Regions from separate parts of the Sphingomonas crocodyli genome, predicted to be linked through region 1. Evidence: riboswitches for the same ligand, from Rfam matches in the RefSeq annotation. Region 1 holds a riboswitch; each other region holds the start of a gene.
The links. Region 1 has a riboswitch for cobalamin ahead of cobW (cobalamin biosynthesis protein CobW). Riboswitches for the same ligand answer to the same signal wherever they lie in the genome.

Region 1 (7,523 bases):
TAATAATCGTCGCTGTCGAGCAGGTCGTGCTCGCGATTGTCCTGGTTTTGGACCACGGCGTCAGCGGAGGCGAGCCGCTGCGTGAACAGCTCGCGCTCGGCATCGCCCTCCACGCCCGCGCCATAGGCATAGCTGCCCCAGTCGAGATAGACGTTCGCCAGGTCGGCGCGGTCGTGCCACAATTTCTCGTCGATCATCGCCTGCAGCCCCGCGCCATAAGCGCCGGGCTTGGAGCCGAACACGCGGAAGCCCGCGCGCAGTGCCGCCGCCTTCGCCTCCGCGCCCTGATCGATCAGCCGCGCCGTCTCTGCCCGATGGCGCGCGGCGGCGGGATTGTCCTCGATCGGTTCGTCGAGCGCCATCACCGCGCGCGCCGCGCTGTCGAGCAGGTCGATCTGCTCGGGGAAGGCATCGCGGAAGAAGCCCGATACGCGGAAGGTCACGTCGACGCGCGGGCGGCGCAGCTCGGCGACTTTCATCACCTCGAACCCCGTGACGCGGCCCGACGTCCAGTCCCACGTCGGCCGCACCCCCATCAGCGCCAGCGCCTGCGCGATATCGTCCCCTCCGGTCCGCATGTTCGCGGTGCCCCACGCGCTCAGCGCCATCGCCTTGGGCCAATCCCCCTCGCGCTGGAAATAATCGTCGACCAGCAACTGTGCGGAACGCTGCCCCAGATCCCACGCGGTCGCGGTCGGGACGGAGCGCGTGTCGACCGAGTAGAAATTGCGCCCGGTCGGCAGCACATCGGGCCGCCCGCGCGTCGGCGCGCCGGACGGGCCGGGGGTGACGAAACGCCCGTCGAGGCCCGCGAGCAAGGCGGCCTGCTCGGCGTTGCCACAGGCGTCAACGCGCGGAGCGAGGTCATCGCGGATCGACGCGATAACGGATGACGTCCTCTCCCCCACATCGTCACCCCGGACTTGATCCGGGGTCCCGCTAACTTTGTCCGCGTCAGAGAAGAAGCGGGACCCCGGATCAAGTCCGGGGTGACGAAGGGAGGAGACGAGGGCAGTTGCCAGCAATTCGAGGCGTTCGATCGTGTCGCCGGTCGTCCGCCACGGATCGCTCGCCACCGCCGCCAGCACGTCAGGCCGCGGCCCGCGCCAGGCCTCCCCCATCACGCAATCGAGCGGATCGAAGTCCAGCCCCAGATCGTCCGCCATCGCGCGCAGCAGCGAAGCCTGCCCCGGCGCATCATGCCCGCGCGGCGTGCGGGACAAGGCGATCAGGAGGTCGGTGCGCAGTCGTTCGGTGGGCGACCTCGTGAAGATGTGCAGCCCATCGCGGATCTGCATTTCCTTCAGCTCACACAGATAATTGTCGATCGCCGACAGTGCATCCTCGCCATCGCCGCTCGCGCCTGCATCGGTATCCAGACCCTGCGACCGTGCCAGATCGAGGATTTCGCCCTTCAGGTGGTTCAACCGGCGCGGGTCCATCCCCGCCGCCAGATAATATTCGTCGACCAGCGCCTCGAGCGCCTTCAACGGCCCATAGCTTTCGGCGCGGGTGAGGGGCGGGGTCAGATGGTCGATGATCGCCGCGCCGATCCGCCGCTTCGCCTGCGTGCCTTCGCCCGGATCGTTGACGATGAAGGGATAAAGCTGCGGCACCGGCCCTGCGCACACTTCGGGAAAGCAGGTCTCGGACAAAGCCAGCGCCTTGCCCGGCAGCCATTCCAGATTGCCATGCTTGCCGACATGGACGACGGCGTGCGCGCCGAAATGCCGGTTCATCCAGATGTGGAACGCCAGATAGGCATGCGGCGGGACGAGCGCGGGATCGTGATAGCTCGTCTTGGGATCGATATTATAGCCACGCGCCGGCTGCACCGCGACCGCGACATTGCCGAAGCGATGCACCGCCAGATGGAAGGCGCCGTCGCGCACGAACGGATCGGCCGCCGCATCGCCCCAGCGTTCGTCCACCGCCGCGCGCACCTCGGCCGGCATCGCATCAAAACCGGCGCGATAGTCGGCCAGCGACAGCCGCACCTCGGCCGGCCGATCGCGCGAGTCCGCCGCATTGGTCACGCCCGCCAGCATGATCGCCATCAGCGCCGCGCCATCGGTCGGCGCGTTGCCGACATCGTATCCCGCATCGCCCAGCGCCTTCAGGATCGCGGCGGCGCTGGCGGGCGTGTCGAGGCCCACGCCATTGCCGATCCGCCCGTCGCGATTGGGATAGTTGGCCAGCACCAGCGCGACGTTGCGATCGGCCTTCGCCGTCACCCGCAGCCGCGCCCAGTGCGCCGCGAGATCGGCGACGAAGGCGACGCGATCGGGCGCGACCTTGGGCACCACGATCCCGCATTCGGTCGCCGCGTCGAAGCGTTCGGCCGCCTTGAACGCCACCGCGCGGGTGAAGAGGCGCCCGTCGACCTCGGGCAGCGCGACGTTCATCGCCAGATCGCGCGGACCCAGGCCACGCGGGCTGTCGCGCCAGTCGCCCTCGATCGCGCCCGCGAACACGGTCTGCAGGATTGGGCAGTCGGCCTGCTCCAGCACGCTCGCGATCCGGCTTTCGCCCGGAGACGAGGCGGCGAACGACGTAGCGTTCAGGATCACGTCGGGCGCGACTTCGCCGATCACCCCGCGCAGCAGATCGATCGCGAACGGCTCGCGCAGCGCGCGGACATGGACCGCGACGACGTTCAGCCCTTGCCCCTCCAGCGCCGCCACCAGCGCATCGACCGCGTCGAGCGTCCCCGCGATCATCAGCGCGCGATAGAAGCAGAGCAAAGCGGTCGGCCGCCCCGGCATCCAGCGCGCCCGCACGTCGGCGATCGTCGGCCGATCGACCCCGCGCACATAGAGGCCCGCATCGGCGATCGGCACCGGATCGTCGGGCGTGCCGATGTCGCGACCGATCAATTGCGCGGCGTGGCGCAGGAAATTGGCGGCGTTGGCGACGCCCCCCTGCCGCAGATAATCGCGCAGCCGTTCGACCATATCGGGCGCGACGGTGCAGGCGAGATCGAGCGTCGGATCGCCCTCGCGCCCGTCGGCGATTGCGGCAAAGGCGATCCCCTCCTCCCGCGCCACCCGCGCAATCTCGTCGATCCCGTAGGGCCAGTACGCCTTGCCGCCGAGCAGGACGACGCACACGAATTTGGCGCGCGCGATCACCTTTTCGACATAGAGGTCGACCGAATAGGGATGCTTCAACTGGAGCAGGTTGGCGAGGCGCACGCGCGGCGCGCCATCGCCCAAGGTCGCCACCGCCTGCGCGAAGCAGGCGAGTTCGCTGTCCGCCACCGTCAGGAACACGATGTCGCCTGGCGACTGATCGAGGTCGATCGCCTCGTCGCCGTTCGATACCGTCCCCGGAGTGGCGGCCAGCAGATGCATCAGGCGATCGCGGCGCCCAATTCGGCCTCGATCGCGGCGCGGTCCAGCCCCTTCTGGCCGATCACGACCAGGCTGGTCTTGCGCGCCTCGTCGCCCTTCCACGCGCGATCGTAGAAATGCTGGATGCGCGGGCCGACCGCCTGGATGATCAGGCGGCTGGGCTTGCCCGCCACCGCGACCATCCCCTTGATGCGCAGCACGTCGTGCTTGGCGATCACGTCGGCCATTGTCCCGAGCAGGGCGTCGAGATCGGTCACCTCGCCGCCGGTCTGCACGAAGCTGTCGAAGTCGTCATGGTCATGCTCCTCGCCATCGTCGATGTGCGATTTGCGCGAATCCAGATCGTCCTCGGCCGCCGCGGTGATGCCCAGAAGGGCGGCGATGTCGACCGCGCCATGATCGGCACGCACGATCTTCACGCCGGGGCGCGTCTCGGCCCCGACCTGCTGCTCGACACCCGCCAGCGCATCGGCCGAAACCAGATCGGTCTTGTTGAGCACGACCATGTCGGCGCAGGCGAGCTGTTCCTCGAACAACTCCTCCAGCGGGCTGTCATGGTCCAGCGTCGGATCGGCCGCGCGCGCCGCCGCCAGCGCAGCCTCGTCGGTCGCGAAGCGCCCCGCCGCCACCGCATCGGCATCGATCAGCGCGACCACGCCGTCCACGGTCGCCCGCGTGCGGATGTCGGGCCATTGGAACGCCTTCACCAGCGGCTTGGGCAGGGCGAGGCCCGACGTCTCGATGATGATATGTTCGGGCGGATTCGGCCGATCGAGCAGCTTCATCATCGTCGGCAGGAAATCGTCGGCCACGGTGCAGCAGATGCAGCCGTTCGCCAGTTCGACGATATCGTCCTCGGGGCATGCCTCGTCATTGCAGCCCTTCACCAGTTCGCCGTCGACGCCGACATCGCCGAACTCGTTGATGACGAGCGCGAGGCGGCGGCCCTTGGCGTTCTGCAGCAGGTGGCGGATCAGGGTGGTCTTGCCCGCCCCCAGGAATCCGGTGATGACGGTGGCTGGAATCTTACTCATCTTGTCGATCCTTCCGGCGTCGGACGACAAGGCGGGGGGCTAGGCCTTTCGGCACGACGCGCCTGTCGGCCGGACGCCTGAAGCGACCGACACGCACGTCCCACGCGGCCCCCGCCGCTTGCACGTCGCTCAGCCGGACAAGCCGTGCCGTGGCCATCCCCTGGGCCAGGGCAAGAGCGACCAGACGCCGGCAGGTCTCCTGGCTCGCGGGTCGTCACCCGATGCACGCCTTCCCAGACCTGTCGGTCCAGTGGCTGCCGGTCGGGAAGGACCGGCCTGTGCATCGCGCTCGCCGCTTACAGTTGCAGGGACAGCCGCGGATTGGGATGCCAGGCATCCGCACCGCATTCCCATTCAATCCCCTTGCGGGGAACCGACGCGATCGAACGCGGCTTTAGGAAGGATCGCCCGCCCCCGCAAGCGGCAGGAAGGGCGTGACGACATCGGCGCCGATCCGCGCCAGCCGCCCCGTCTCGCGATCGAGCATCCCCCATTGCGATGTCGTCGATACCAACAGCTTGCCCGTCGCATCGGTAAAGCGCGCCATGCGGGTGCAGCGCAGCCCCTGCGGCAGGCCGTCGATCCAGGTTTCGACAATGATCTCGGCGCCCACGCCCACATTGGCGCGATAGTCGATCTCATGCTTCAGCACGATGCCGACCAGCCGGTCGCGATCCTCGTCGCGCGCGGCGGCATACCAGTGGGCGGCCGCGATATCCTGCAGCCACAGCAGCCACACCGCATTGTTCACATGGCCCATCTCGTCGATATGCTGCGGCTCGACGCGGAAGGTCGCGCGGAAGCGTCGGTCGGGCGCGATTCCCCCTGCGATCGGCGTCCCGTCGGGCCGGAACCCCAGTCGGCGAGTTGAAAAATCCCAATCCATCGTCAAAGACCCTGTCATGCGGCCATTCAACGCCGCGAAAGGTCCGATCCGCTATCAGATCGGCACATCATGGGCGATTTGTGATTTCCTGGTTCCGCTTGCCAAAAGCTGACGCGCCGACCCCCGATCCCGAAGGGGGCGACGAACCGGTCGCGCCGCCCGCCCCGTGGCAGCAAAGGCTGCGCGATGCCTTGCGCGGTCTGCCGTGGCGGCGGATCGGCAAGTGGACCGGCATCGCCTTTGCCGGGCTGTTCGCCTTCGCGATCCTGTGGGCCAGTTGGGTCGCGCCGCCGTGGGGCGATATGCAGCCGCCGCGCAAGCCCAGCTTCCTCTACCTCGCCAGCGACGGAACCCCGATCGCGCGGCGCGGCACGCGCGAGGCACCGGTCGACGCCGCGACTTTGCCGGTCGAGGTGAAGGGCGCCTTCATCGCGATCGAGGATCGCCGCTTCGCCAGCCATATGGGCGTCGATCCGCGCGGGCTGATCCGCGCTTTCTGGCGCAACATGCGTGCGGGCGGCGTGGTGCAGGGCGGCTCCACGATCACGCAGCAGCTCGCCAAGACCGACTTTCTCACCTCGGACCGCAAGATCGGCCGCAAGGTGCAGGAATTCGTCCTCGCGCTCTGGCTCGACGCGTGGCTCAGCAAGGACGAGATTCTCTCGCGCTATCTGTCGTCCATCTATTTCGGCGACGGCGCTTATGGCCTGCGCGCCGCCGCGCATCATTATTTTCGCAAGAATCCCGAAAAGCTGAACGCGGCGCAGGCAGCGATGCTCGCGGGGATGGTGAAGGCGCCCAGCCGCCTCAACCCCGTCGGCAATCTGGAGGGCGCGCAGGCGCGGTCGAAACTGGTGCTGGCGGCGATGGCGGAGGAGGGGATGATCACCCCCGAAGAACTCGCCCGCATCCGGCCCGCCCGCCCCAATGTCGCGACCGACGAACTGCCCGCCGGCACCTATTTCGTCGACTGGGTCGCCCCGCAGATCGAGGAGCAGGCGCAGGAAGGGAAGGGCGAAGTCACCGTCCGCACCACGCTCGACCCCACCCTTCAAAAGGCCGCGGTCAAGGCGCTCACCAATATCCTCTCGCGCTGGGGCGGTGGCGTTCATGCCACGCAGGCCGCGCTCGTCGCGATGCGCCCCAATGGCGAGGTCGTCGCGCTGATCGGCGGGCGCAGCTACCGCGCGAGTCCCTTCAATCGCGCGACGCAGGCGAAGCGCCAGCCGGGATCGGCGTTCAAGCTGGCCGTCTATCTCGCGGCAATGGAGCGCGGCTATGGCCCCGACAGTCTGGTCGATAACAGCCGGCTGACGATCGACGGCTGGGAACCGCACAATTACGGCAATCGCTACGGCCCGCCGATCCCGATGCGCAGCGCCTTTGCCCAATCGAGCAATGTCGCGGCGGTGCGCGTGGCCGAAATGGTCGGGCGCAGCAACGTCGCCGATGCGGCCAAGCGGCTGGGCATCGGCTCCGAACTCGCCTCCGGCCCTTCGATGGCGCTGGGCGTGTCGGGCACGACGTTGATCGAACTCACCGCCGCTTATGCCGCGATTGCGGGCGGAACCTATCCGGTCGAACCCAGTGGCCTGGCCGAACGCACCCCGCGCCAGATCGCCCAACTCTATCCCGGCACGCGCGAAAAGATGCTCGATCTGCTGTGGAGCGCGACCAACCAGGGCACCGGCCGCGCCGCCGCATTGGGCATCCCCACCTTCGGCAAGACCGGCACGACCCAGAATCACCGCGACGCGCTCTATGTCGGGTTCGCCGGCGGGCTGGTGACGGGCGTGTGGGTCGGCAATGACGATAACAGCGCGATGCGCGGCGTGACGGGCGGGCAGCTTCCGGCCGAAATCTGGCGCAGCTTCATGAGCAATGCGCGCCTGCGCGAGGCCGATCTCGACATCCCCGAAGGTCTGCGCGCCGACATTGCCGCGCGGCAGGAGGCGATGCGCCTTGCCGCCGAACAGCGCGCGCTCGAGGCGCTCGAAGCCTTGGAGGAGGAAGAACAATCCCCCTTCGAACGCTTCATCGAAGGGCTGATCCCCGGCTTCCTGGGCGGCGGCAGGGACGATCGCCGTGATGATCGTGGCGACGGGCGCGAACGCCCGCGCGAGGACGACCCGCCCTTCGGCGAGTGATGCGATTGCGACGGCGGGAAAGGCCGTGGCGGACACGCCGGGAGTGTGCGCCGAGCGATGAATTGAGCCAGAAAACCCCGTATACCGGGCTATTTTGGCCTTG
Region 2 (7,523 bases), 310 kb from region 1:
GGAAGCGGCACGGCAGGGCGCGGTCGGCGCGCTGATCGTCCATGAGAGCGCGGGGGCGGGCTATGGCTGGAACGTCGTGGTCAGCAGCGGGGGCGAGAATTACGACATCGTCCGCGCACCCGACAAATTGAGCAGCCTTGCGCTGCAGGGGTGGATTGCGGGCGATGCGGCGACGAAACTGTTCGCGTCGGCGGGGCTCGATCTGGCCAAGCTGCAGGTCGCGGCGCGCAAGGCGAACTTCAAGCCGGTGCCGCTGCCGGGCGTGACCTTCACCGCCGACGTGCCCGTGACGCACGAGCAGGTCGACAGCCGCAACGTGCTGGCGAAGATTCCGGGCACGACGAAGGCCGACGAGGTCGTGATGATCGGCGCGCACTGGGATGCCTATGGGCGCGGCAAGCCCGACGCGCAGGGCCGGGTATTCCGCAGCGGCGCGAATGACGACGCGCTGGGCATCGCCGGCATGTTCGAAATTGCGCGCGCGATGAAGGCAGGGCCGGCGCCCAAGCGCAGCGTCGTCTTCGCGGCGTGGACGGCCGAGGAGCGCGGTCTGCTGGGGTCCGAATATTATGCGGCGAACCCGACGGTGCCGGCGGCGAAGACCGTCGCGAACCTCGCGATCGACATCCTGCAGACCGCTGGTCCTGCGAACGACGTGGTGCTGGTCGGCAAGGGGCAGAACAGCCTGGAGGACGATATGGCGCGGGTCGCCGCGACGCAGGGCCGCACGGTGACGCCCGAAAGCCTGCCCGAGCGCGGGCTGTTCTACCGCGCCGACCATTTCAGCTTCGCCAAGCGCGGGGTGCCGACCCTGCTGCTGATGGGCATTGCGGGCGCATCCGACCTGAAGACCGGCGGCGTCGCAGGCGGGCAGGCGTGGATCGATGCCTATACCGGCCAATGCTATCATCAGGCGTGCGATGCGTGGTCGCCCGAATGGAATCTGGCCGGCGCGGTGCAGGACATCGATCTGGTCGGCACGATCGGCGCCGAGCTGGCCAATTCGGATACGTGGCCGACGTGGAAGGCGGGATCCGAGTTCAAGGCCATCCGCGACAAGAGCCTGAGCGCGACGGCCAAGTGAGGATGCGGGGGGCGATCATCGCGGCGTTGGCGATCGCGGCGCTGGCATCGCCGCTGCATGCGGCGACGCCCCCGAAGCGGATCGTCTCGCTCAACCTGTGCGCCGACCAGCTGATCCTGACGCTGGCCGATCGATCGCAGATTGCCGGCCTGACGCGCAACGCCGCCAAGACCAATATGTCGGCCGAGGCGGCGCGGACCAAGGGGCTGCGCATCCTGGGCACGTCGGCCGAGCAGATATTGGAGATCGACCCCGATCTGGTCGTCGGCATCCCCGCGCGGCGCAACGCGATCCTGCAGGCGCTAAAGATGCGCAAATATCCGGCGGTCGACCTGAAAAGCGCCGACACGCTGGAGGATATCTACGCATCGATCCGCACCGTATCCGATGCGGTGGGCCACGCCGATCGCGGCGAGGCGATGATCGCGCGGATGGAGGCCGATCTTGCGCGGATGCCGAAGCTGGGGCGCGGGCGCGTCGCGGTCTATTATCAGCGGCGCGGCTATGTGACCGGCACAGGCACTTTGGTCGACGATCTGATGCAGCGCGTGGGGCTGGTCAATCTGGCGCAGAAGCTCGGCAAATCGACGCTGAGCCAGATGAGCCTGGAGGAGATGGTGGCGGCGCGGCCCGACTTCCTGATCGTCGAAAGCGCGACCGACAAGGTGACCGATCAGGGGACCGAGATGCTCCACCACCCGGCGCTCGATTCGATACCCCGGCTGCACATTCCCGAGGCGTGGACCGTGTGCGGCGGTCCGGCCTATACCAAGGCGGTGCACACGCTGACCGAGCAGTTGAAGCGTTACCGCTGAAATGCTCCCCATCCCCCCCCACCGGATTGACGCACCGCGCCCAAAGGCGTAGCAGCCGCGCCGCGACAGGTTCCCCGGCGACGGGGATGAAAAGGGAATGGGGTTCAAGACCCCGGCTGCCCCTGCAACTGTGAGCGGCGAGCCATCGCGCCATCAAGCCATTGGGGTTCCGGCCCTGAGAAGGCGGCGCGAAACAAGGCGATGACCCGCAAGCCAGGAGACCTGCCCGTCGCGGTCGTCTTTCGTGCGGACAGGGTGTGCCGGGCGGACGGGGGTTAACCCGAGTGACGACAGATCCGGGCCGTGTTCGCACGGGGGATAGGTCGTGCTTGCGCGCCCAACCCTCCGACGAACGCGATCCCTTTGTCTTGGGGCTAGACGTTCGATGTTGAAATATTCGTTTCTGATCTCCCTCCTGCTCTCCACCACGGCCTATGCCGAGGAGCAGGAAGCACCGCAGCCGGACGCGGCAGCGGAGGCCGATGCCTCTACGATCCTTGTGACCGCGACGCGCATCGCGACGCCCGCCGAGAAGGTGCCGGTTTCGGTCACCGTGCTCGACAAGGCGGCGATCGACCGCAGCCAGGATATGGGCGTGACCGAACTGCTGCAGCGCACGCCGGGCGTCAGCGTGTCGCGCAACGGCGGCTATGGCACCGCGACCTCGCTGCGCATTCGCGGCGCCGAAGCCGACCAGACCGTGGTGGTGATCGACGGCGTGAAGCTGAACGATCCTTCGTCGGCGGGCGGCGGCTACAACTTCGCCAACCTGCTGGTGGGCGATGCTTCGCGGATCGAGGTGCTGCGCGGGCCGCAATCGATCCTATGGGGCAGCCAGGCGATCGGCGGCGTCGTGAACGTCGTCACCGCGATGCCGCAGAAGGCGATCGAAGGCAGCTTCGATGTCGAGGCCGGATCGCGCGAGACGGCCAGCGCGCGCGCCGCCGTGGGCGGCAAGCAGGGCGCGCTGAGCTGGCGTCTGGGCGGGCAGGTTTTCACCACCGACGGCATTTCCGCGATCGCCCCGTCCTTCGGCGGGCGCGAAAAGGACGGCTATCGCAACCGCAACCTGAGCGGTCGCGTCGAAGTGGCGATCACCGAGAACGTCACCGCCGATTTCCGCAGCTATTATTCGAAGGGCCGCACCGAGATCGATTCGACCAGCGCCGACAACCCGGCCTATGCGCTCAATCGCGAGTTCGTGGGCTATGCCGGCCTGAAGATCGACCTGCTCGACAAGCGGCTGCGCAATCGCATCGCTTATGGCTATACCGACACCGATCGCGACAATTTCGATCCGCGCAACCAGCGGACCAAGACGTTCGACAGCGCCGGCAAGAACGAGCGTTTCGAATATCAGGGCAGCTTCGCGATCGCCGACGGATGGACCGCTTTGTTCGGCGCGGAAAATGAGCGTTCGCGCTTCCGCAGCGTATCCCCGCCCGCCTCGCTCGCCACGCCGATCCCGGCGGCCGCGCGCGGCAAGGCCGAGATCACCAGCTTCTACGGCCAGCTGCTGGCCGAGCCGATTGCGGGGCTGAGCCTGAACGTCGGTCTGCGCAACGACGATCATAGCCGCGCGGGCAACAAGACGCTGTTTTCGGCGGGTGGCGCCTGGTCGTTGCCGACCGGCACGATCATCCGCGCGGCCTATGGCGAAGGCTTCAAGGCGCCGACTTTGTACCAGCTGTTTTCGGAGTTCGGGAATCAGGCGCTCGCCCCCGAAGAGGCCGATGGCTGGGAAGCGGGCGTCGAGCAGAAGCTGATGGACGGCAAGCTGAGCTTCGGCGCGACCTATTTCGAGCGGACCACGACCAACCAGATCGTGTTCAACAGCTGCACCGCGACATCGACCCTGCCGATCTGCTTCCAGCCGGGCAGCACCACGATCCGCCGTTCGGGTTACTATCTGAACGTCGCGCGCGCCGAGGCGCACGGGATCGAAGCGCAGGCTTCGCTGCAGCCGATCGAAGGGCTGATCATCGACGGCAATTACAGCTGGACGGTGGCCGAGGATCGTTCGAAGGGCACGACCACCTTCGGCAAGTGGCTGCCGCGTCGCCCGCGCAATCAGGCGAACGGATCGATCAGCTATCGCTGGCCGATGGGCCTGACGACGGGCGGTGCGATCCGCTGGTCGGGCCACAGCTTCGACAACGCGTCGAACGCCCAGCGGCTCGACGGCTATACGCTGGTCGATCTGCGCGCCGAGCTGGAGCTGTCCGAACAGTTCCGCCTGTTCGCCCGCGTCGAGAATCTGTTCGACAAGGATTATATGACCGCGTTCCGGTACGGCACGCTGGGTCGCAGCATCTATGCGGGCTTCCGGGGCCGCTTCTGATGCCCGCGCCCGCCGTCGATCATCCGATCGAGAAGCGGGTCACGAAAGTGGACGGCCGGACCGAGGAGGTCTGGCCGCTTCCGCTCGATCGCGACTGGCTGTTCGCGCTGTTTTCCGAACTGTTCGACGATCATTGGGACAAGCTGACCTGGGGTCCGCTGATCCCCGGCGCGGCGTACGAACTCAAATGCCCCGGCAAGCCCGAGAAGATCACGCTGTCGAAGCTGGGCTATTTCACCTGCCACTGGGGCGCGAAGGGGCATTTCCACCTGTGCCTGGGCGCGGGGCCGGCAATGGCGCCCGAGGATGCGATCAAACGCAGCCCCGCGCGGGTCGAGCTGGTCCGCCGGCTCGATGTCGACGAGATGCCGATTTCGTGGAGCATCCGCATGTTCAACGGCGCGGGCGATCCGCAGATCTCGATCTATCTGCCCAACCCTTTCCTGCGCCCCGAAGACCGGATCGCCGACGAGCCCGACTGGGATCGCCTGACGCTCTGGAACGACCTGTTCCCCCGCCTGACCGGCCAGCCGACCGACGGCCGCGACCGGATGGGCAAGGGCTATGCAAAGACCACGACCAACTGAAAGGACCGATGAATGACGACGACCCTGTCCAAATCCGGCGCCTCGATGCTCTGGATCCTGTTGCTGACAGCCGCGAGCACGGTGACGACGCTCGCGCTCGCCTGCGCCACCCCCTTCCCTTCGCTGGCAGCACTCGCCGCCGTCCACATGCGCCGCCGCGACGGGATCGCGACGATGCTGTTCGCCTGGGCCGCGAGCCAGGCGGTGGGCTTCGGCCTGCTCCACTATCCGCACGAGGCGACGACCTTCGCGTGGGGCGGCGCACTGGGCGTCGGCTCGGTCGCGTCTTTGCTGGCGGCGCGGACGCTGCTGCCGCGTTTTGCCGAGGCACCGGTGTGGGCGCGGCTAGCCATCGCCTATGTCGCGGGCTTCCTGGGCTTCAAGCTGGCGATGCTGGCGGCGGCGCTGGTGCTGGGCGGGGTTCACACCGCGGTCGATCCGATGATCATGGCCAACCAGTTCGTGCGGAACGCGGCTATCCTTGCCGGGCTTTATGCGCTTTATCGCGGGCTGCTGGCGCTGGGCGTGCCGGCGGCTCCGGTCGAGGCGACCGCGTAAACGGGAGGGCGGGCGATGCTCCGGCCAGTGAAGAACGGCCCGGCGGTGGTGGCATGCAACACATGCCGCCATTCGCCCACGTCGCGCGAGGATAATGAAGGCGTGCGCGGCGGCGCGCGCCTTGCCGCCGCGCTCCATGCGGTGAAGGCCGGCGACGATCGTTATGCGGGCGTCGAGGTGCAGGAAATGCCCTGCCTGTTCGCGTGCAGCGAGTTTTGCACCGTCCATCTGCGCGCGCCGGGCAAGGTGAGTTACGTGCTGGGCCGCTTCACCCCCGATGAGGAGGCGGCGCGCGCGATCCTCGATTACGCCGTCCATTATGCCGACAGCGAACATGGCCGCGTACCCTTTTCGCAATGGCCGGCGGGGGTGAAGGGCCATTTCATCACCCGTTCCCCGCCCGAAGGATATGTCGCGGAATGACGTTCGCCAGCATCGAAACGTTCGAGACGGCCCTCGCCAGCCTGACGCAGCCCGATGCGGCGGCGATTGCGGCAGCGCAGGCGCGGCAGGCGCAACTGACCAAGCCGGCGGGCTCGCTGGCGCGGCTGGAGGAGATCGCGATCTTCTTCGCGGGCTGGCAGGGGCGCGAGCGGCCGCGGATCGATCGCGGGCGCGTGGCCGTGTTCGCGGGCAATCATGGCGTGACCGTCCACGGCGTCAGCGCCTTTCCCGCCGACGTGACCGTGCAGATGGTCGCCAACTTTCGCGCAGGCGGTGCTGCGATCAACGCGCTGGCCAAGGCGGCGGACCTTGAGCTGATCATCGTGCCGATCGATCTCGACACGCCGACCGCAGATTTCACCGTGGCGCCGGCGATGAGCGAGGCGGAATGCCTCGCGGCGCTGTCCGCCGGGGCCGAGGCGGTCGAACCCGGCCTCGACCTGATCGTGGTGGGCGAGATGGGGATCGGCAATTCCACAGCCGCCGCCGCGCTGGCCACGCGCAGCTTTGGCGGCGCGGTGGCCGACTGGACCGGGCCGGGCACCGGGCTGGACGGTGCGGGGATTGCGCGCAAGATCGCGGTGATCGAACGCGCCTTGCAGCACCACGGATCGGCGCCGATGACGCCTTTCGAAACCTTGCGCCGCGTGGGCGGACGCGAGATCGCCGCGATTGCGGGTGCGATACTGCGCGCGCGGCAACTGGGCATCCCGGTGGTGCTGGACGGCTTCATCGCGAGTTCGGCGATCGCGCCGCTGGCCGCCGCCAATCCGGGTGTCACCGCGCACTGCATCGCCGGCCATTGTTCAGCCGAGCCGGGGCATCAGAAATTGCTCGATCAGCTGGGCCTCAATCCTCTGCTGCGCCTGAACATGCGGCTGGGCGAAGCGAGCGGCGGCGCGGTGGCGGTGAACATCATCCGATCGGCGCTGGCCGCACACGCCCAAATGGCGACCTTTGCCGAAGCGGCCGTATCCGGCAGGGAATGACCGACTTCGCCCTCTATCTGATCCGGCATGGCGCGCCCGAGACGCCCGGATTGCTGATGGGGCGCAGCGACGGCATGCCGACGCCCGCCGGGATCGCCGCGTGCGTCGAGCAGGCGGACAATCTCGACTTCGAAACGCTGATCGCGTCCGATCTTGCCCGGTCGCGACTGGCGGCCGAGGCGATCGGGGCGCGGCGAAATATCGCCCCGGTCATCGATCCGCGTTGGCGCGAACTCGATTTCGGCGATTGGGACGGGCAAGCGGCGTCGGCGGTTCCACCCGATGCGCTGGCGCAATTCTGGAGCGATCCGGACGCCAATCCGCCCCCCAATGGCGAAAAATGGTCGGCGCTGCTGACGCGCGTCGGCGCGGCGATAGAGGCGATCGACCCCAGCCCGACCCTGATCGTGACACATGGCGGCGCGATGCGGGCCGCGCTTTCCTATCTGTGCGGCTTCGACCAACGCCAGATCTGGAGCTTCGAACTTGGCTATGCCGCCTTGATCTCGCTGCGCATCTGGCCGGGCGAGCGACGTTCGGCGCAGATCGTCGGGCTTTGGCCGTGAAGCGCCTGATCGTCGCCATCCAGTTCCTGACGCGCCTGCCGACGCCGCGCGTCGCCACGTCCGACGAAGATTTCGTGGGATCGATGCGCTGGTTTCCCGCGGTCGGCCTGATCATCGGCGCGATCGTGGCGGCGGGCGG
Region 3 (7,523 bases), on a different contig from region 1:
TTCTGTTCGTCACCGCCAATTTCGAAAACCTTCTGCCCGTTACCGTGCAGGGCATCGATTTCCAGTTCGACTATCGGATCCGCAACACGCCACTCGGCAACTTCTCGCTGAACGTGAACGCATCGAAGCTGATCTCCTATTTCGTCGGCGTGCCGGCCGGGGTGCAGCAGGTGATCGATGCCAAGGCGGCCGGCACGATCAACGGCGGCGTGCCGCTGATCGGCGGCGGCGACGTGGTGGGTCGCGATGGCCAGCCCAAATGGCGTATTTCGGCCACGGCCAACTGGTCCTCGGGCCCGGTCGCGATCGGCGCGTTCACGCAATATATCGACGATGTCTATGAAAGCGCGGTGCTCGATTCCACGGCGACGCCTTTCCCGGTGAAGGGACAGACCACGGTCAACCTCTTCGCCCAGTACACGTTCGACGAAGAAAGCAGCCGCTGGCTGAAGGGCACCGCGATCCAGATCGGCGCCCGCAACATCTTCGACAAAAACCCGCCTTTCTCCTCGGCAGGCTATCTGTCGAACCTCTACTCGCCGACCGCGCGCTACTGGTATGCGAGCGTCAGGAAGACCTTCTGGTAAGACCCAACGAAAAGCGGCCCCGGATCACCATCCGGGGCCGCTCCTTTTTAATCGGGCAGTTGATCAGTCGTTCGGCGCTTTGAGCAGGTCGGCCTCGTCATAGGCGACGCCGTTCAGCACCACCTTCTTCACATTGTAGGTCGCCGAAATGTCGGCGCGCGGATCGCCCTGGACCAGGACGATGTCGGCCAGCTTGCCCGGCTCCAGCGTGCCGGCGTCCAGGTTCAGGCTCTTCGCCGAATTGACCGTGACGGTCTGCAGCGCCTGAAAAGGGGTCAGCCCCGCGACGACATAGGAATAGATTTCCGAATGGAGATTGGGCGCCATCAAAGTGTCGGTGCCCGCCGTCACCAGCGCGCCGGCATCATAGGCGTCCTTGATCATCTTGAGCGACCCAGCATAGGTCGGCGCGAGCATCGCGGCCATATTGTCCTTGCCGACGATCGTTTCCTGAGCCCATTCGGGATAGAGCTTCACGCGCGGATCGTCGCGATAGTCCGGATGCTTCGCCAGATACGGCCCCCACGATCCGAACATCGTGGGCGTGAAGGTCCGCCCGCTCTTGCCGAACAGCTGGATCACATCCTCATAAGCGCGGCCCTGCGGCGCCTGCTTGGGCGAATAGCCGCGGCGGCTGGTCGCGCCGGTATGTTCGGTGGCGTCGACGCCCGAATAAGCCGCCGGATAGATTTCGTGGCCCGACACCGGCACGCCCATCGCATGCGCCGCCTCGACGATGCGCCGCTGGCCGAAATCGGTCATCCGCACATAGCTTTTGATCATGTCATATTTGAGCGCGCTGACCGCACCCAGCGCGCGATCGAGATGCGCATAGCCCGATATCGCGACGCCCATCTTGTAGAAGGTGCGGTTCCATTCCAGCAGCGGCCCGCCCGAATAGATGCGCGGGCCGATACGCACGCCAGCCTCGGCCGCCTCGCGATTTTCGATCCCGTCATACCATTGGCTGCCCGGATCGCGGACCGTGGTGATGCCGTAAGCCAGCCACGCCCGGTTGCCCGCCGCGCCGAAATCCTTCTGCGCATGCGAATGATGCTCAATCAGGCCGGGAATGGCGGTGAGGCCCGTTCCGTCGATCACCTTGGCGCCCGCATGCTCCGCCGGATCATGGTCGCGTATCTCGACGATGCGGTTGCCGTCGATCACGATATCCTTGTCGCGCTGCGTAATGTCGTGGACCGAGTCCACCAGCGCCGAAACATGGATGATCGTCCGCCCTGTCGGCTTGGCGAGCGTATAGCTGAGGTCGAGCGGCACCTGACGGATCGCGCCCGTCTCCAGATCGACCAGCTTCAGCTTGTCCTCGTTCTGATAGAGGATCGTGCGCGAATCCCCGCCCCATGTCGGGTAATGCGACATCTCGCTGTTCACGCTGCGCGGCGGCCCGGCGGGCGCGCCGTCCGCCGTCACCGGCCAGACGCGCAGCACGCCTTCATAGACCGCGGCCATCTTGGTCCCGTCGGGCGACCAGGCGGGGCCGCCGCCACCGCGCGTGTCGATCGACTGATCGGGATCGGGCACATACCAGCGCGGCGCGCTCTTGCCGTCGGTGGGCACGACGAAGACCTGATTGGTGCCCTCGCGGAAGCTCTTGGAATAAAGTTTGGACAGGCTGATCGCGACCGACTTGCCATCGGCCGACCAGCTCGGCTCGCCCGGCTGCGGCAGCGATCCCTGCAAGCGGGTGATCTTGCCGCCGTCGACATCGACCAGCGCGAGCCCAGCGACGCCCCAGCGCCCGTCGACGTCGATGAAGGCGATCTGCTTGCCATCGGGCGACCATGCGGCGCCCAGAGGCTGGGTCGCGATATCGGTCAGTTGCTTCGCAGCACCGGTCCGCACGTCGCGCACCCAGAGTTGGGGCAGCCCACCGCCCTTGTCCGAACTATAAGCGATCTGCTTGCCATCGGGCGACCAGGAGGGATCGGCGTCCATCGCATGATCATTGGTCAGGTTGGTCGGCGCGCCGCCGGTGACGGGCACCGTCCAAAGGTCGCCCAGCGCGACGAATGCGATCGTCTTGCCGTCGGGCGACAGCGTGGGTTTCAGAATGCCGAGCGCCTTGCGCGGGCTGGTCGAATCCCAGTCGCGCTTGGCGCGGGGATAGCTGGCGCGGGTGACGTCGAGTGTCGCGGCGAACGGCACGGTCGCAACCTTGCCGCCGGTGCGACGGCGGATCTGCCCGTCGGACACATAGACGAAGTCGCGGCCGGCCTTTGCCCGCGATATCTTGAACGGGAAGACATTCTCGCTGCCCGAAACGGCGGCGCCGTCAATCTCCAGCCGGCTGCCCTTCGCGTCGTTCGCGACATAGGCAAGCTTGCCGTCGGGCGTCCATGTCGGCGCGTCGTAGCGTGCGCTCCCTTCCTTCAGCACGCGCGCCGCGCCGCCGGTCGCAGGCACGGCATAGAGGCTCATCGCCGTGCCGCGCGTGCTCGAATAAGCGATCTCCTTCCCGTCCGGCGACCAGGATGGCATGCGATCCTCATAGTCGTCGGCGGTCAGCTGGGTCAGCGCGCCGCTGGCAAGGTCGATCGTCCAGATATTATAGCCCGCCGATCCCCTGCCGGCGCGGTCGGAAGAGAAAGCCAGCATCGTCCCGTCGGGCGACCACATCGGCTCGCGATCGTCGGCCACGCCTTCGGTAAGGTGGCGCATGTCCGAACCATCGGGCTTGATCGTGAAGAGATCATAGGTGCCGTCGCGATAGGCGAAGAAGGCGATCGACTTGCCGTCCGGAGACCAGACCGGCTGACGCGCATCATTGAAATAATCGGTGATCCGCTTGGCCCTGCCGCCCTTGGCCGGCACGATCCACAAGCTGCCTTGCAGATCGATCGCCAGCCACTTTCCATCAGGCGAAGTCGATACCGACATCGACGTTCCCTGATGCACCTCGATCGGAAAGGATATCGCGCCGCCGGGGGGCGGCAGATTGGCGGGCTGGGCATGAGCAGCGCCCACCCCGACCAGCGCCACGGAAGCCAACAACGATGTCTGAATATTGCGGCGCATCACATCACTCCCCTTTAGGAAACAATTATTCTACATGAGAAATGTGTCAATCTGCGATTGCAGCATGCTGCAGGCGCACGCTCGCGCCGCGCGATGCCGCGCGTCAGTTCTCCTGAACGACAGAAAGCCCGCTTTCGGGACGCCGGTTCAGCGGCGCTCCGCCTGCCTCCGCAGCACGCGATCGGCCATCGCACCGAAGCCGATCCCGATCACCACCCACAAGGTCGCCTGGACACCAAGCGAGGCGATGCGGAAGCGCCACAGGACGACGGCGGGGAAGTCGGCGGGCACTTCATTGATCGCCGGCAGGGCGAACTGCACCGCGATGATGATCGCCACATAAGCGCCGGCCGCGATCAGCATCGCGTTGAAGGCGCCGGCCTTGTTCGCGAAGGCGCGGCCGACCTTGATCGCGACCACCATCGCGACGACCGAGAGCGCGATCATCGCGAAATAGGTCAGCGTGCGGAACACCACCGTCTCATGCTGCCCCACCGCTGGGGGCGTCGCGGGATATTTGATCGCCGGCACCAGCGCGATCGCGATGAACGCGCCGATCGCCATCAGCAGCGACAAGGATCGCGGCCCGAGCGTGCTGATGCGCCCATAGATCACCGCGAAGACGAGCGAGAAAATGCCGCCCACCGCCGCGCCATAGAGCGCAGTCGCGGTCAGCAGGCCGATGCCCTTCTGGGTATCGCGGCTCACCAGCTCGGGTTCGGGGTCGGCGGGCATCGCCATCGCATGGCCGGCATGGCTGTGCGCGGCCTGATCGTGCGAGGCTTCGAACGCGATCGCCAGATCGACCTGCGGTTCTGCGACCAGGCGCGCGAACAACGTCACGATGAACGCAGCGACGATCCCCGCGATCATGCCGCGGATCAAAAGATCCCGAGTCATCGGATAGCCTGCCTTAGTGGCAGGGGAAGCCGAGAAGGTGGCGCCCGTCGTGGACGAATTCGTGCACGTACATGCCGTCGAAGAAGGCGTAGGCGCCCTGTTCGGTGCTGACGAAATAGAGCGCGATCATCGCGAGGAGCAGACCGAAGATCGCCCAGGGCACGATATCGCGCAGCGGGATCGCGCCGCTGTCCGACAGCGGAATGAAAACGTCATCAGCGAACACAGCAGCAGCGGCCATCGTCGGTCTCCTTCGGGATTGCGCGTCCCGCGAACAAGATGGTTCTCGAAGGTCTGGCTCTCGACAGCTTGCGAAGGCTGACGATAACAGTGGCGCGACCGCGCCGGATTTGCACCGGCTTCTTCTTCGAACCTGTTCTGCCCGCTTTGGCCGGAACGGGGCGAAGCGTCAACGATCCTGAAAGGCCGGGTGGACGTGCGACTGACATTATTGTGCCACGCCGCCACCCGCTCGATGCGCGAAGGCGGCTTTCCGTCGCCCGACGAGCCGCTGGATGAGGGCGGCGAACGCAAGATCGCGGCGCTTGACCTTCCCAAGGCGGCCGCCATCCTGTGCAGCCCGGCCCGCGCGGCGCGCCAGACGATGGAGTTGGCCGGACTGTCCGGTGCCGAAGATGCGACGCTGCGCGACATCGAGCATGGCGACTGGAGCGGGCGCAGCTTCGCGGCGGTCCATGCGAGCGACCCCGGCGGGCTGACCGCGTGGATGGCCGACCCGACCCGCGCCGCACCGGGCGGCGAACGATTCGATGATCTCGTCGCGCGCATGACGCCGTGGCTGGACGATGTCGCCGCTAAGCCGGATGCGACACTCGCGATCACCCATCCGATGGTCATGCGCGCGGTAATAGTCGCCGCGATCGGCATCTCCGCCGAAGCCGCAATGCGTATCGATTGCGCACCACTGACGCGGATCGATCTGTCCTACAATCGGCTGTGGCGATTACAGGCGATCCGTCCGCTCTGATCGGGGCGTCTATTTGCTGCGCTTGCGAAGAGCGCATTTTCTGCTTATTGGCCGCGCTGTTCGAGGGGGCGAACACTCAACCCCAAGAACATTGATCGCGCCGGTTCCCCGAGAGGGGATTAAAATGGGAACGCGGTGAGGACGGCCAAGGCCGCCCGAATCCGAGGCTGTCCCTGCAACTGTAAGCGGTGAGCGCGATGCACATGCGCGGACGGGCCTTCCGTCCGCCAGCCACTGGACCATCCGGTCTGGGAAGGCGTGCATCGAGCGATGACCCGCGAGCCAGGAGACCTGCCGGCGTCTGGTCGCTCTTGCCCTGGCCCAGGGGATGGCCGCGGCACGGTTCTTCCGTCTGAGCGACGAACGAGCGGCGGGGGCCGCATCGGAGACGTGCGTCGGTCGCCCTTGGCGTCCGCCCGCCGCGCGTTGCCGACCGTTCGAGAACGGCAGTCCTCCGCCTTGTCGCTTTGACGCCGGGGGACCGATTGATGACCTATTCCACCAAGCCCGCGCACATCCGCGCCCTGTTGTTCGCCGCCACCGCGCTCACCGCCTTGCCCGCGCATGCCGAAGATGCGGCCGCCACCGAAGCCGAGGATAGCAGCACGATCATCGTGACCGCGGTGGATTCGCTGCGGCTCAACCAGAAGACCGAGGGCGCCAGCCGCCTCGGCATCACCGCGCTGCAGACGCCCGCCAGTGTCGAGACACTCGATGGCGATGCGATCCGCCTGCGCGGCGACCTGACGATCCAGGACGCCGCCGCGCGTGCGACCGGCATCGTCAACGCATCGGGCGTGTTCGGCTTCTCGCTCGCCGCGCGTGGCTTCGTCGGCCAGAATTCGGTGATGCAGCTCTATGACGGCATGCGCATGTACAACAACACGCTCACCTTCCCGGCCGATCCGTGGATGGCCGAGAGGGTCGAGATCCTGCGCGGCCCCGCCTCCGTCCTCTATGGCGAAGGTGCGATCGGCGGCGCGGTGAACGTCGTGCGCAAGCAGCCGGGCGACACGCTGGAGGCCAGCGGCCGCGCGATCGTCGGATCGTTCGAAAGCTACAATATCGCCGCCGGCGCGGGCGGGCCGATCAACGACATGATCGGCTTCCGCATCGACGGCGCCTATCGCGAGTCCGATGGCTGGATGAAGCGCGGCGATTCCAGCGCGACATCGCTGTCGGGCGCGATCAAGCTCAAGCCTGCCGAGGATCTGAGCATCACGCTCTCGCACGATTTCAGCCGGCAATTGCCGCGCACCTGGTTCGGCGTTCCGCTTGTCGGCGGCAAGCTCGACAAGTCGCTGCGCAAGAACAATTACAACGTCACCGACGCCCGCCTGCGCTTCCGCGACAATTGGAGCCAGGGGAAGATCGAATGGTCGCCGTCGGACAGCTTCAGCATCCGCAGCACCTTCTACCATCTGTGGGCCAACAAATATTGGCACAATAGCGAGAATGAGACCTACGTCGCCGCCACCGCGACCGCGCCGGCCAAGATCCGGCAGTCGAGCTTCCTCGAACTCTACCACGTCCAGCGGCAGACCGGGAACCGCACCACCGCCAATGTCAGCGGCACGATCCTGGGCCTTGAAAACCACATGGTCGTGGGCTTCGACGTGAACCGGATCACCTATAAGAACATCAGCAATTCTGGGAATAACGCGACCCGGCTGGTCGATCTGTTCGCCACCGACACCGGCCTGTTCATCGACCAGACCGGCGCTGCGGCGACCAAGCCGCGCTACAAGAACACGATCCACCAATATTCGGTCTTCGCCGAGGATCGGCTGGTGCTGAGCGATCAGGTCTCGTTCGTCGGCGGGCTGCGTTACGATCGCCCGCGCATCCGCAAGAACGATTATGTGAACGCGGCGAACAATTTCACCGCAACGCCCGACGCCGTCACCTGGCGGCTGGGCGGGGTCTATAATCCGATCCCGACCCTATCGATCTACGCGCAGTACGCGACGGCCGCCGATCCGGTCAGCGCGCTCGTTTCGACCAGCCTTGCC

Region 2: another riboswitch for cobalamin. It lies ahead of EOD43_RS15910 (TonB-dependent receptor plug domain-containing protein); the one in region 1 lies ahead of cobW (cobalamin biosynthesis protein CobW).
Region 3: another riboswitch for cobalamin. It lies ahead of EOD43_RS04525 (TonB-dependent receptor); the one in region 1 lies ahead of cobW (cobalamin biosynthesis protein CobW).

The regions. Positions count from the first base shown of each region.
Region 1 covers NZ_SACN01000002.1:580,253-587,775, forward strand. The annotation lists gene cobN (cobaltochelatase subunit CobN) at 1-3,353, opposite strand, end outside; gene cobW (cobalamin biosynthesis protein CobW) at 3,353-4,387, opposite strand; cobalamin riboswitch at 4,560-4,775, opposite strand; gene EOD43_RS17410 (acyl-CoA thioesterase) at 4,782-5,291, opposite strand; gene EOD43_RS17415 (transglycosylase domain-containing protein) at 5,372-7,420, shown strand.
Region 2 covers NZ_SACN01000002.1:271,128-278,650, reverse strand. The annotation lists gene EOD43_RS15920 (M28 family metallopeptidase) at 1-1,084, shown strand, start outside; gene EOD43_RS15915 (ABC transporter substrate-binding protein) at 1,087-1,899, shown strand; cobalamin riboswitch at 1,950-2,143, shown strand; gene EOD43_RS15910 (TonB-dependent receptor plug domain-containing protein) at 2,285-4,240, shown strand; gene EOD43_RS15905 (DUF7676 family protein) at 4,240-4,827, shown strand; gene EOD43_RS15900 (hypothetical protein) at 4,840-5,385, shown strand; gene EOD43_RS15895 (DUF1636 domain-containing protein) at 5,401-5,808, shown strand; gene cobT (nicotinate-nucleotide--dimethylbenzimidazole phosphoribosyltransferase) at 5,805-6,818, shown strand; gene EOD43_RS15885 (histidine phosphatase family protein) at 6,815-7,384, shown strand; gene cobS (adenosylcobinamide-GDP ribazoletransferase) at 7,381-7,523, shown strand, end outside.
Region 3 covers NZ_SACN01000001.1:971,028-978,550, reverse strand. The annotation lists gene EOD43_RS04550 (TonB-dependent receptor domain-containing protein) at 1-587, shown strand, start outside; gene EOD43_RS04545 (amidohydrolase family protein) at 651-3,623, opposite strand; gene EOD43_RS04540 (CbtA family protein) at 3,771-4,523, opposite strand; gene EOD43_RS04535 (CbtB domain-containing protein) at 4,537-4,764, opposite strand; gene EOD43_RS04530 (histidine phosphatase family protein) at 4,960-5,511, shown strand; cobalamin riboswitch at 5,596-5,824, shown strand; gene EOD43_RS04525 (TonB-dependent receptor) at 6,000-7,523, shown strand, end outside.